2 regions of the Klebsiella sp. F11 genome follow, and region 2 is predicted to be linked to the other one. Evidence: predicted binding sites of a transcription regulator. Region 2 holds the regulator's gene; the other holds the start of a gene.
The links. The regulator CRP, encoded in region 2, controls carbon source genes, mostly activating them, when cyclic AMP is high. The targets are predictions, from matches to a motif close to ATGTGANNNNNNTCACAT.

Region 1: the regulator CRP is predicted to act here: its motif matches at 2,726-2,743, upstream of AC1M2H_RS27180 (PTS sugar transporter subunit IIB).

Annotation. Positions count from the first base shown of each region.
Region 1 is NZ_CM160060.1:5,539,850-5,544,058, reverse strand. It holds gene AC1M2H_RS27195 (carbohydrate porin) at 1-419, opposite strand, end outside; gene AC1M2H_RS27190 (PTS lactose/cellobiose transporter subunit IIA) at 512-814, opposite strand; gene AC1M2H_RS27185 (PTS sugar transporter subunit IIC) at 947-2,272, opposite strand; gene AC1M2H_RS27180 (PTS sugar transporter subunit IIB) at 2,284-2,598, opposite strand; gene AC1M2H_RS27175 (LacI family DNA-binding transcriptional regulator) at 2,893-3,834, shown strand; gene AC1M2H_RS27170 (YicS family protein) at 3,955-4,209, opposite strand, start outside.
Region 2 is NZ_CM160060.1:414,748-418,956, forward strand. It holds gene AC1M2H_RS02030 (YccS/YhfK family putative transporter) at 1-1,481, opposite strand, end outside; gene crp (cAMP-activated global transcriptional regulator CRP) at 1,534-2,166, opposite strand; gene AC1M2H_RS02040 (OsmC family protein) at 2,473-2,877, shown strand; gene AC1M2H_RS02045 (phosphoribulokinase) at 2,933-3,802, opposite strand; gene AC1M2H_RS02050 (YheU family protein) at 3,839-4,057, opposite strand; gene AC1M2H_RS02055 (hydrolase) at 4,054-4,209, opposite strand, start outside.

The sequences.
Region 1 (4,209 bases), 530 kb from region 2:
ATATCCCAGATGGCGCCCTGGCTGCTCTTAAAGGCCTTGGTTATCTGGAATTCGCCGCCGTTACCTTCGTTGCCCAGACGGCCGATAGCCGACGCGCCGTTATAGGAGCCGTCGACGCCGACGAACTTCTGGTCGCCGGTCTGGAACTGGGCGCCGTAGCGGGCGTAGCCGCTAAACTTGAGGCCGAACGGGATAGCCATATCCGGCGAGGTCGCAGTGGTTTGTGGGTTGGTGATGACGTCCACTTTTTTATCGGCGGCGGCATCGATTTTGGCCTGACGGTCGGCCAGGGCTTTATCCACGGCTTTCGCCACAATGGCGTCTATTTGTTGCTGAGTAAAATCTTGCGCTAATACAGAAATTGGGCACAGCGCGGCAACGACCGCCATGGCTAATGGCAGCACTTTTACATTATTCATAATTATCTCGCGTGTAATAATTTATATATTAAGATAATAACCATCCCGCCCCGGTTTATAGCCAGGGAAAACGACAGGATGACGGATATATATTAACGTTGGTATAAGTGAATAATTTCCTGTGAAAATTCGCGAGCCAGCAGCGAGTTCATCAGATGATCCTGAGCGTGAACCATAATCAGCGTCATTGGCTGGCGCGCCTCGCCTGCATCCTGCTCGATCAGCCGGGTCTGCATCTGGTGCGCCCGGCGGGCGTAGCCATCGGCTTCATTAAGGAGCATCCTGGCTTCATCAATATTACCGTGGCGGGCAGCGTGAAGCGCTTCGAAACATAATGAGCGTGACTGTCCCGCATTCACGATAATTTCCATTACCGCGTCTTCTAATTCGATCATAATATTTCCTGAGGTATTAACTTTATTATTTAAAGCGTACGGCGAAAGTCCCTTTTCCGCATAATTCCTGATGACGGTGTTATTTTTATCGGATGCTCCGGGAAATAGCGCTGAGAGCGTATTTCCCGACTATTACTGACTGACGGTTTCAGCAACCGGAACGGCGCCTTTGGCTTTTTCGACTTCAGTTTTCATTAATGAACGTTCATAGGCGCGGAGGAATGGCAGGTAAATGACGGCAGACATCACCATGCAAATGACGCACATCACTACCGGGCTCAGGGTCCAGTTGGCGGCCCAGGAGGCGCCGATGGGGGCCGGCGTGGTCCACGGCGTCAGCGAGACCACCTGAGTCAGCCAGCCGAGACGCGTTGCGCCGTAGGCCAGTACCGCGTTGATCATCGGCACGAACACGAACGGGATAAACATCATCGGGTTCATGATAATCGGCGCCCCGAACAGGATCGGCTCATTAATGTTGAAGAAGCTTGGCACGATGCCCATTTTGCCGATAGTCCGCAGGTGCGCCACGCGGCTGCGCAACAGTAGGAAAGCCAGCGGTAGCGTCGAGCCCACGCCGCCAATCAGCAGATAGTGGTCCCAGAAGCCCTGCAGATAAACGTGCGGCAGCGCGGCGCCAGCGGCCAGCGCCGCCTGGTTTGCCGACAGGTTTGCCATCCAGAACGGGTTCATAATCCCGGTCACAATCAGCGAGCCGTGGATCCCGGCGAACCAGAAAATCTGGCACATCAGCACCGAGAGCAGAATTGCCGGCAGGGAGTCGGAGGCCGATACCAGCGGCTCCAGCAGGTGCATAATCGCCTGCGGCAGGATCATGCCGGTCTGTGCTTCGATAAACAGGTTCAGCGGATGCAGCGTACCGATCACCACCAGCACCGGGATCAGAATTTCGAACGAGCGAGCGACGCCGGTGGGCACCTCTTTCGGCAGGCGGATAGTAATATTATTCTGCTTCAGCCATGCATAAATACGGGTGGAGTAGATGGCGGTAATTAAGGCGGTGAAGATCCCCTGGCCTGACAGATACTGGGTGGAGATTTTGCCGTCAGCGTAGGGCGCCGCGACCAGCAGGAAGGCCATAAAGGCCAGCAGGCCGGACATCACCGGGTCGAGCTGAAACTGGCGACCGAGGCTGGCGCCAATCCCGACGGAAATGAAGAAGGTCATGACCCCCATGCTCAGGTTAAACGGCAGCATCAGCTGTTCACGATACTGCTGTGAGAAATCCAGCCAGCCGCGGGCAAAACCGTTGGTGGTGTCGGGTGAAAAAGGAGGAAAGATAAATACCAGCATGAAAGAGCCGATGATCATAAACGGCAATGCGGCAGTGAAGCCATCGCGGATGGCGATAACGTATTTCTGCTGCCCAAGGCGTCCTGCCAGCGGAGTAATAGATTGCTCGATCGCGGCAATCATGGACTGATACAGAGAACTCATTTGCACACCTCTTAATGCGCCGCTGCTATCAGCGACAAAGCATAATCCAGGACGTTATCTCCCCGCTGCATTCCGTAGTCCATCGCGTTTATCGGCTGGACAGGAATATTCAGGGAAGCGGCTTTCTCAGATAAGGTTTTCAGCATGTATTTTACCTGGGGTCCGAGCAGCACCACCTGGTATTGCGGAAACTGCATGTCAAATTCGGAAACACCGTAGGCATCTATCTGCACCGGCAGGTTACGCTCCTTCGCCTCATCGACCATCTTCCTGACCAGCAGACTGGTGGACATCCCCGCAGAGCAGCACAGCATAATCTTGTACATCGACACTCATCCTCAATATGTAAAAAGTTATTGCGTGGATGATTTGATATCAGACGGAAACCGGTTTCCATTTATAAAAAACAGAACTGTGATAACCGTCAAGAACTAACGGTGTAAGGGCTGATTAATTAGATTCTGCTCACATAATTCCGTGGTTTCTGCGATGATTTTCCATGAAACGGAAAATCGGTTTCCAAATAAAAAAGGAAACGGATATACTGCCGTTGGTTACTATTGAAGCGATTCAGGTTTTAAGATTTACAGGGATCGGCCCGACCCTGTCAGGGGAGAATGATGTCTACAATCAACGATGTATCACGCTTAGCTGGCGTCTCAAAGGCCACGGTTTCACGCGTATTGAGCGGTTCTCGCGGAGTCAAAGAGGCCAGTCGCCAGGCGGTACTGCAGGCGGCGGAAGAGCTCAATTATCGGCCAAATATGATTGCCCAATCATTGTTCAGCCAGAGCACGGGCTGCATCGGGGTGATTTGCGCCCAGGATAATATCAACCAAACCACCAGCTATCTGTATGCCCTGGAAAAACAGCTTAGCCAGCATCAAAAGCATCTCCTGCTGCGTTTTGCGAACACCCGCGACGGGGTGATGAACTCGCTCGAAGAGCTCAGCTGCGGCCTGTGCGACGATATCCTGATTATCGGCGCCCGCTTTCCATTGAATATCGACCGGCCGGACGTGGCGCTGATTGACTGCCTCGAGAGCGAAGGGGCGAACAGCATTCAGTTTGATCACGCTTTTGCTGCGGAAACTGCTTGTAACTATTTGATTAGCCAAGGTCGACGCCAGATTGCGCTTATCCACCCTGAGGGAAGCGGCTTTGCCGATCAGGTGCTGCTGGGCTACAAGCACGCGCTGGAGAAAAACTTCCTGCCATTTAATCGTAACCTGGTATTCCTTGACAGCATTTCGCCTTCGGTGGCGGTGCAGGAGCTGGTGAGCAACGCGACGACGCTGAATTTCAATGCGCTGCTGGTTGCCGATGAGCAGCAGGCGCAGCGGGTTGTCCCGCAGCTGCAGGCGTTCAGTCGCGCGGTGCCGGAGAAGGTGATGGTTTTTAGCCTGGCGGGATCGCTACAGCTGCCCGGTATTCCGACCATTCCGGCGATTGAGTACTCGATGGATGTGATGGCGATGCGGATCGTCAACTGGCTGACGGAAAAGACGCAAATGCTCGGTGGCAGCATGCTGCGCGGGGATCTTATTATTCCGAAAATCTAAGGCGGCCCGCGCGGGGACGCGTAAAGCGGTGATTGAGGCAAAAAAATACCTGCCAGCGGCGTAGCTGACAGATATCTTCATCCGCGCGGCGGACGGCCCGCTGGGCACCTCGCGAACGCATCACTGCGCCGGGCAGGTAATTTTGTCGATCGCCGCCCGGTAGTTCTTCTGGTTATTGCGCTCTTTTGCCAGGGTGGCCTCGCGCACGTAGGTTTGATTCTCTTTTGAGGCCAGAACGCTATTGGCAAAGTCGTTATCGCTAATGGCCGTCGCCGGGGCGCATTTTTCCTTTACCGCTTTCAATACCTGCTGTTTTTGCTGCTCGAACTGCAGGCTCTGTAGCGGCGATTCGGCCCGCGCCGCCGTGGCGCTGAG
Region 2 (4,209 bases):
CACCCGATAAGCGTATCGATAAGCCTGGCGACGATAAACTGTTCTCCGTTGAGCGTTAGCAGCTGCAGGGTATACACCGCCGTGACGGTAAAGCCCACCATTGCCCAGCCGTAGCTCTTGCGAATAATCAGATAGCTCAATAGCGTGATAATCAGCATCGCGGTCAGCGTATAGCCCTCCGGGACGTTGAAGTGCAGCGTTAGTCCGGCAATCGCCAGGCCGGCAAGGGTCCCCGCCGCCCGGTGGACGATGCGGACCCGCGTCGCGCCGTAGCCGTTCTGGGTAACGAAGAGCACCGTCATCAGGATCCAGTAGGGTTTGGGAAGGTTTAGCGCGCTGCCCATCAGGCTTGCGGCGGTGAGCATCACGCAGATGCGGGCGGCGCTGCGCAAAGCCGGCGATTTATAAGAGAGATAGCTTTTCAGCGCAGGCAGCAGCGGCAGGCGCCGCTCCTTATCGGCCATCAGGTTACGCGCGTACAGCGGCCGCTGGGTGCGTAGCACCCTGGCAAGGCGGCCGAAGTGCCATGCGCAGAACTGCCCGACCGGGTTGTCGGGGTGCTGCGAGGCAATTTTCTCCAGCGCGCCGATCTGCTTATCCATGTTAAAGCGTTGCGGATAGCGGTGGTACAGGATGTCGTCCGCCAGTACCCTCAGCCGCGCCGCGACGGTTTGCGCATTCCAGCGGATTACCGCTTCCGCGTGGCTGCGTTCGACCAGCTTCTGCACCTCTTCCGGCTGATGCAGGCTGACGGAAATATGCTCCTGGAGATCGAGGGCAACCTGAAACGCCCGCAGCAGGCGCTTATGATCGTTACGCTGATTGGCCGCTAGCATATGCATCTGCTGGTAGCACAGGGTGATCAGATCGACGACCTTTTGCTGGCGGGTCAACAGAGGAGGCAGCGAGGTTGCCGGGTCGATATGCTGGGTCAGCAGGCTGTATTTGGCTTCACAGTAGTTGGCCAGCTCCCGGTACAGCAGGCTGAGCGATTCGCGCAGCGGCTGCTCGCGCCATAGCCAAAACCAGAACCAGTTGAATAGTCCGTACCACAGCGTGCCGAGCGCGTAGATCAGCAGCGGCTCCCAGACCGGCATATTGCCGGCGAGGCTCAGGGTAAAGATGGCGGCAATCAGCGAGGCGGGCAGCAGCCTCGCGTGCAGCGAGCTGATTTCCGCCGTGACGCCAAGGAGCAGGGTCAGGCCGCTGAGAATTAAAGGGAGCGGGATATCATGCTGGAGCAGGAGCTGAACGATCAGGCTGCAGCCGGCAAAAAGCGAGCCGCCAATAATCAGGCGTTTAAAGAAACGCTTATGCGGCGTATCAAGACCGGCGACGTTGCAGCATGCGGGAACCAGCGAGAACAGCAGGCCCTGCTGCAGATGACCGAGAAGGAGGCCAACTGCGACCGGCAGACACAGCACCAGCGTTTGCCGCAGTGCGTAGTTGACTTCAGGGTGGTAAATCAGCCTGCGCCACATAGAGGGAAAACAGAAACGGCGTATTGCAGGGGCAATACGCCGTTTTATCAGCTTAACGCGTGCCGTAGACGACGATAGTTTTACCGTGCGCGGAGATCAGATTTTGATCTTCCAGCATTTTCAGGATACGGCCAACGGTTTCACGCGAGCAGCCGACGATCTGACCGATTTCCTGACGGGTAATTTTGATTTGCATACCGTCCGGGTGGGTCATCGCGTCAGGCTGTTTTGCCAGGTTCAGCAACGTCTGGGCGATGCGGCCGGTGACGTCGAGGAAGGCAAGGTTACCCACTTTCTCAGAGGTAACCTGCAGACGGCGGGCCATCTGCGACGAGAGACGCATCAGGATGTCCGGGTTAACCTGGATCAGCTGACGGAATTTTTTATAGGAGATTTCGGCCACTTCACATGCGGTTTTCGCACGTACCCAGGCGCTACGCTCCTGGCCTTCTTCAAACAAGCCTAATTCACCGATGAAATCGCCCTGGTTGAGGTAAGAGAGAATCATCTCTTTACCTTCTTCATCCTTGATGAGCACAGCCACAGAGCCTTTGACGATGTAGTACAACGTTTCTGCTTTTTCACCCTGGTGGATCAGCGTGCTTTTAGATGGGTACTTATGAATGTGGCAATGAGACAAGAACCATTCGAGGGTAGGGTCTGTTTGCGGTTTGCCAAGCACCATGCGCGGTTATCCTCTGTTATAAGCTATCTCCGGGTGCCGACACTACACGGCATCCGGGCATGCAATCGTATTGTTTCCCTATGCCTGGGAAGCTGGCTGGTGATTTTTCTGCAGCCTGTAATGTGAATTCCTCTGCATACATGCAGTACATCAATGTAATACTGTAGCATCCTGACTGTTTTAGCATAGCTTTTGCCGCATGTCTCCTGGTGTCTCGCTTCAGCATGATGCAGGTCGCCTTCCGTTGCCAGATTTGTTATGTGCGCGTAATCTGTCAGGAAAATTGCAACCTTGGAGTTAAATTTTATGCAAGCTCGTGTGAAATGGGTCGAAGGGCTAACCTTCATCGGTGAGTCGGCTTCCGGCCACCAGATTTTGATGGACGGCAACTCCGGGGATAAAGCGCCGAGCCCGATGGAAATGGTGCTGATGGCCGCCGGCGGCTGTAGCGCCATCGACGTGGTCTCAATTTTGCAAAAAGGACGCCATGATGTGACCAACTGTGAGGTGAAGCTGACCTCAGAGCGTCGGGAAGAGGCGCCGCGCCTGTTTACCCACATCAACCTGCATTTTATCGTCACCGGCCGCGAGCTGAAGGATGCGGCCGTTTCGCGGGCGGTAGACCTGTCGGCGGAAAAATACTGCTCGGTGGCGCTGATGCTGCAAAAAGCGGTAAATATCACGCATTCGTACGAGGTTATTGAGGGCTAAGCCGAATGGCCAGCCCGTCGCCCCGGCTTGCGTCGTCGCCGGGGTTGCTAACGGCTTAACCGATCTTTTTCCCCGCCATCAGCCGTTCCACCAGCGGCGCCATGATCAGCTCCATCGCCAACCCCATTTTGCCTCCCGGCACCACCAGCGTATTGATATGCGAGATAAACGACCCTTGCAGCATCGCCAGCAGCCACGGGAAGTCGATATCCTGCAGGTTGCGGAAGTGGATCACCACAAAGCTTTCATCCAGCGAGGGAATGCCTTTGGCGGCGAAGGGGTTCGACGTATCAACGGTGGGGACCCGCTGGAAGTTGATATGGGTGCGCGAGAACTGCGGGGTGATGAAGTTAATATAATCCTCCATCGAACGGACGACCGAATCCATTACCGCCTCGCGGGAATGCCCGCGTTCGCTGGTGTCGCGGATCAGCTTCTGAATCCACTCCAGGTTGACGATAGGCACGACGCCCACCAGCAGGTCGACGTTTTGCGCCACGTTGTGCTGTGGCGTGACAACGCCGCCGTGCAGCCCTTCGTAAAACAGGACGTCGGTCGGCTCCGGCAGCGGCTGCCAGGGCGTGAAGGTGCCCGGCACCTGATTCCACGGCACGGCCTCGTCATAGGTATGCAGATATTTTCTCGACTGGCCGGTTCCGCTACGCCCGTATTCGAGGAAGGTATTTTCCAGCAGGCCGAAGTCGTTCGCTTCCGGACCAAAATAGCTGATGTGTTTCCCCTGATCCCGCGCTTTGCGGATCGCCATGTCCATTTCCGGGCGGGTATAGCGATGGAAGCTATCGCCCTCGACTTCGGCGGCACGCAGATTCAACTGGGCGAAGATCTTGCGAAAGGCGAGGCTGGTGGTGGTTGTTCCCGCGCCGCTGGAGCCCGTGACGGCAATCACCGGATGTTTGGCAGACATATCAACTCCCAGATTAAACGATGGTGTGGCGCCGCCTTAGCCGTGGAACTGCTTGCGGGGCATGATGTTGACCGTCTCGTGCAGCTCTGACCACACCAGTACGGCTTCTCCGCTTTTCAGCTGCTGTTTTACATCGGCGACCTTATCGGTCAGCGAGCGTTCATGTTCACCATAATCGGTGCCTTCGCGCAACACAAAGCTTTCAATCAGGTTATCCAGCGTTTCGGGATCCAGATCCTGCCAGGGAATAATCATTTTTTTCCTTCCAGCCAGCGCGTTAGCCAGTCCGGGATCCGTCTTTCCAGCCACATCTCCGGCCTGCGCAGCGTACCGCCGACAAACCCCACGTGCCCGCCCTGTTCGGTCAACTGATACTCGACGTTGGCCGGCAGCTGCTCCTGCGGCGG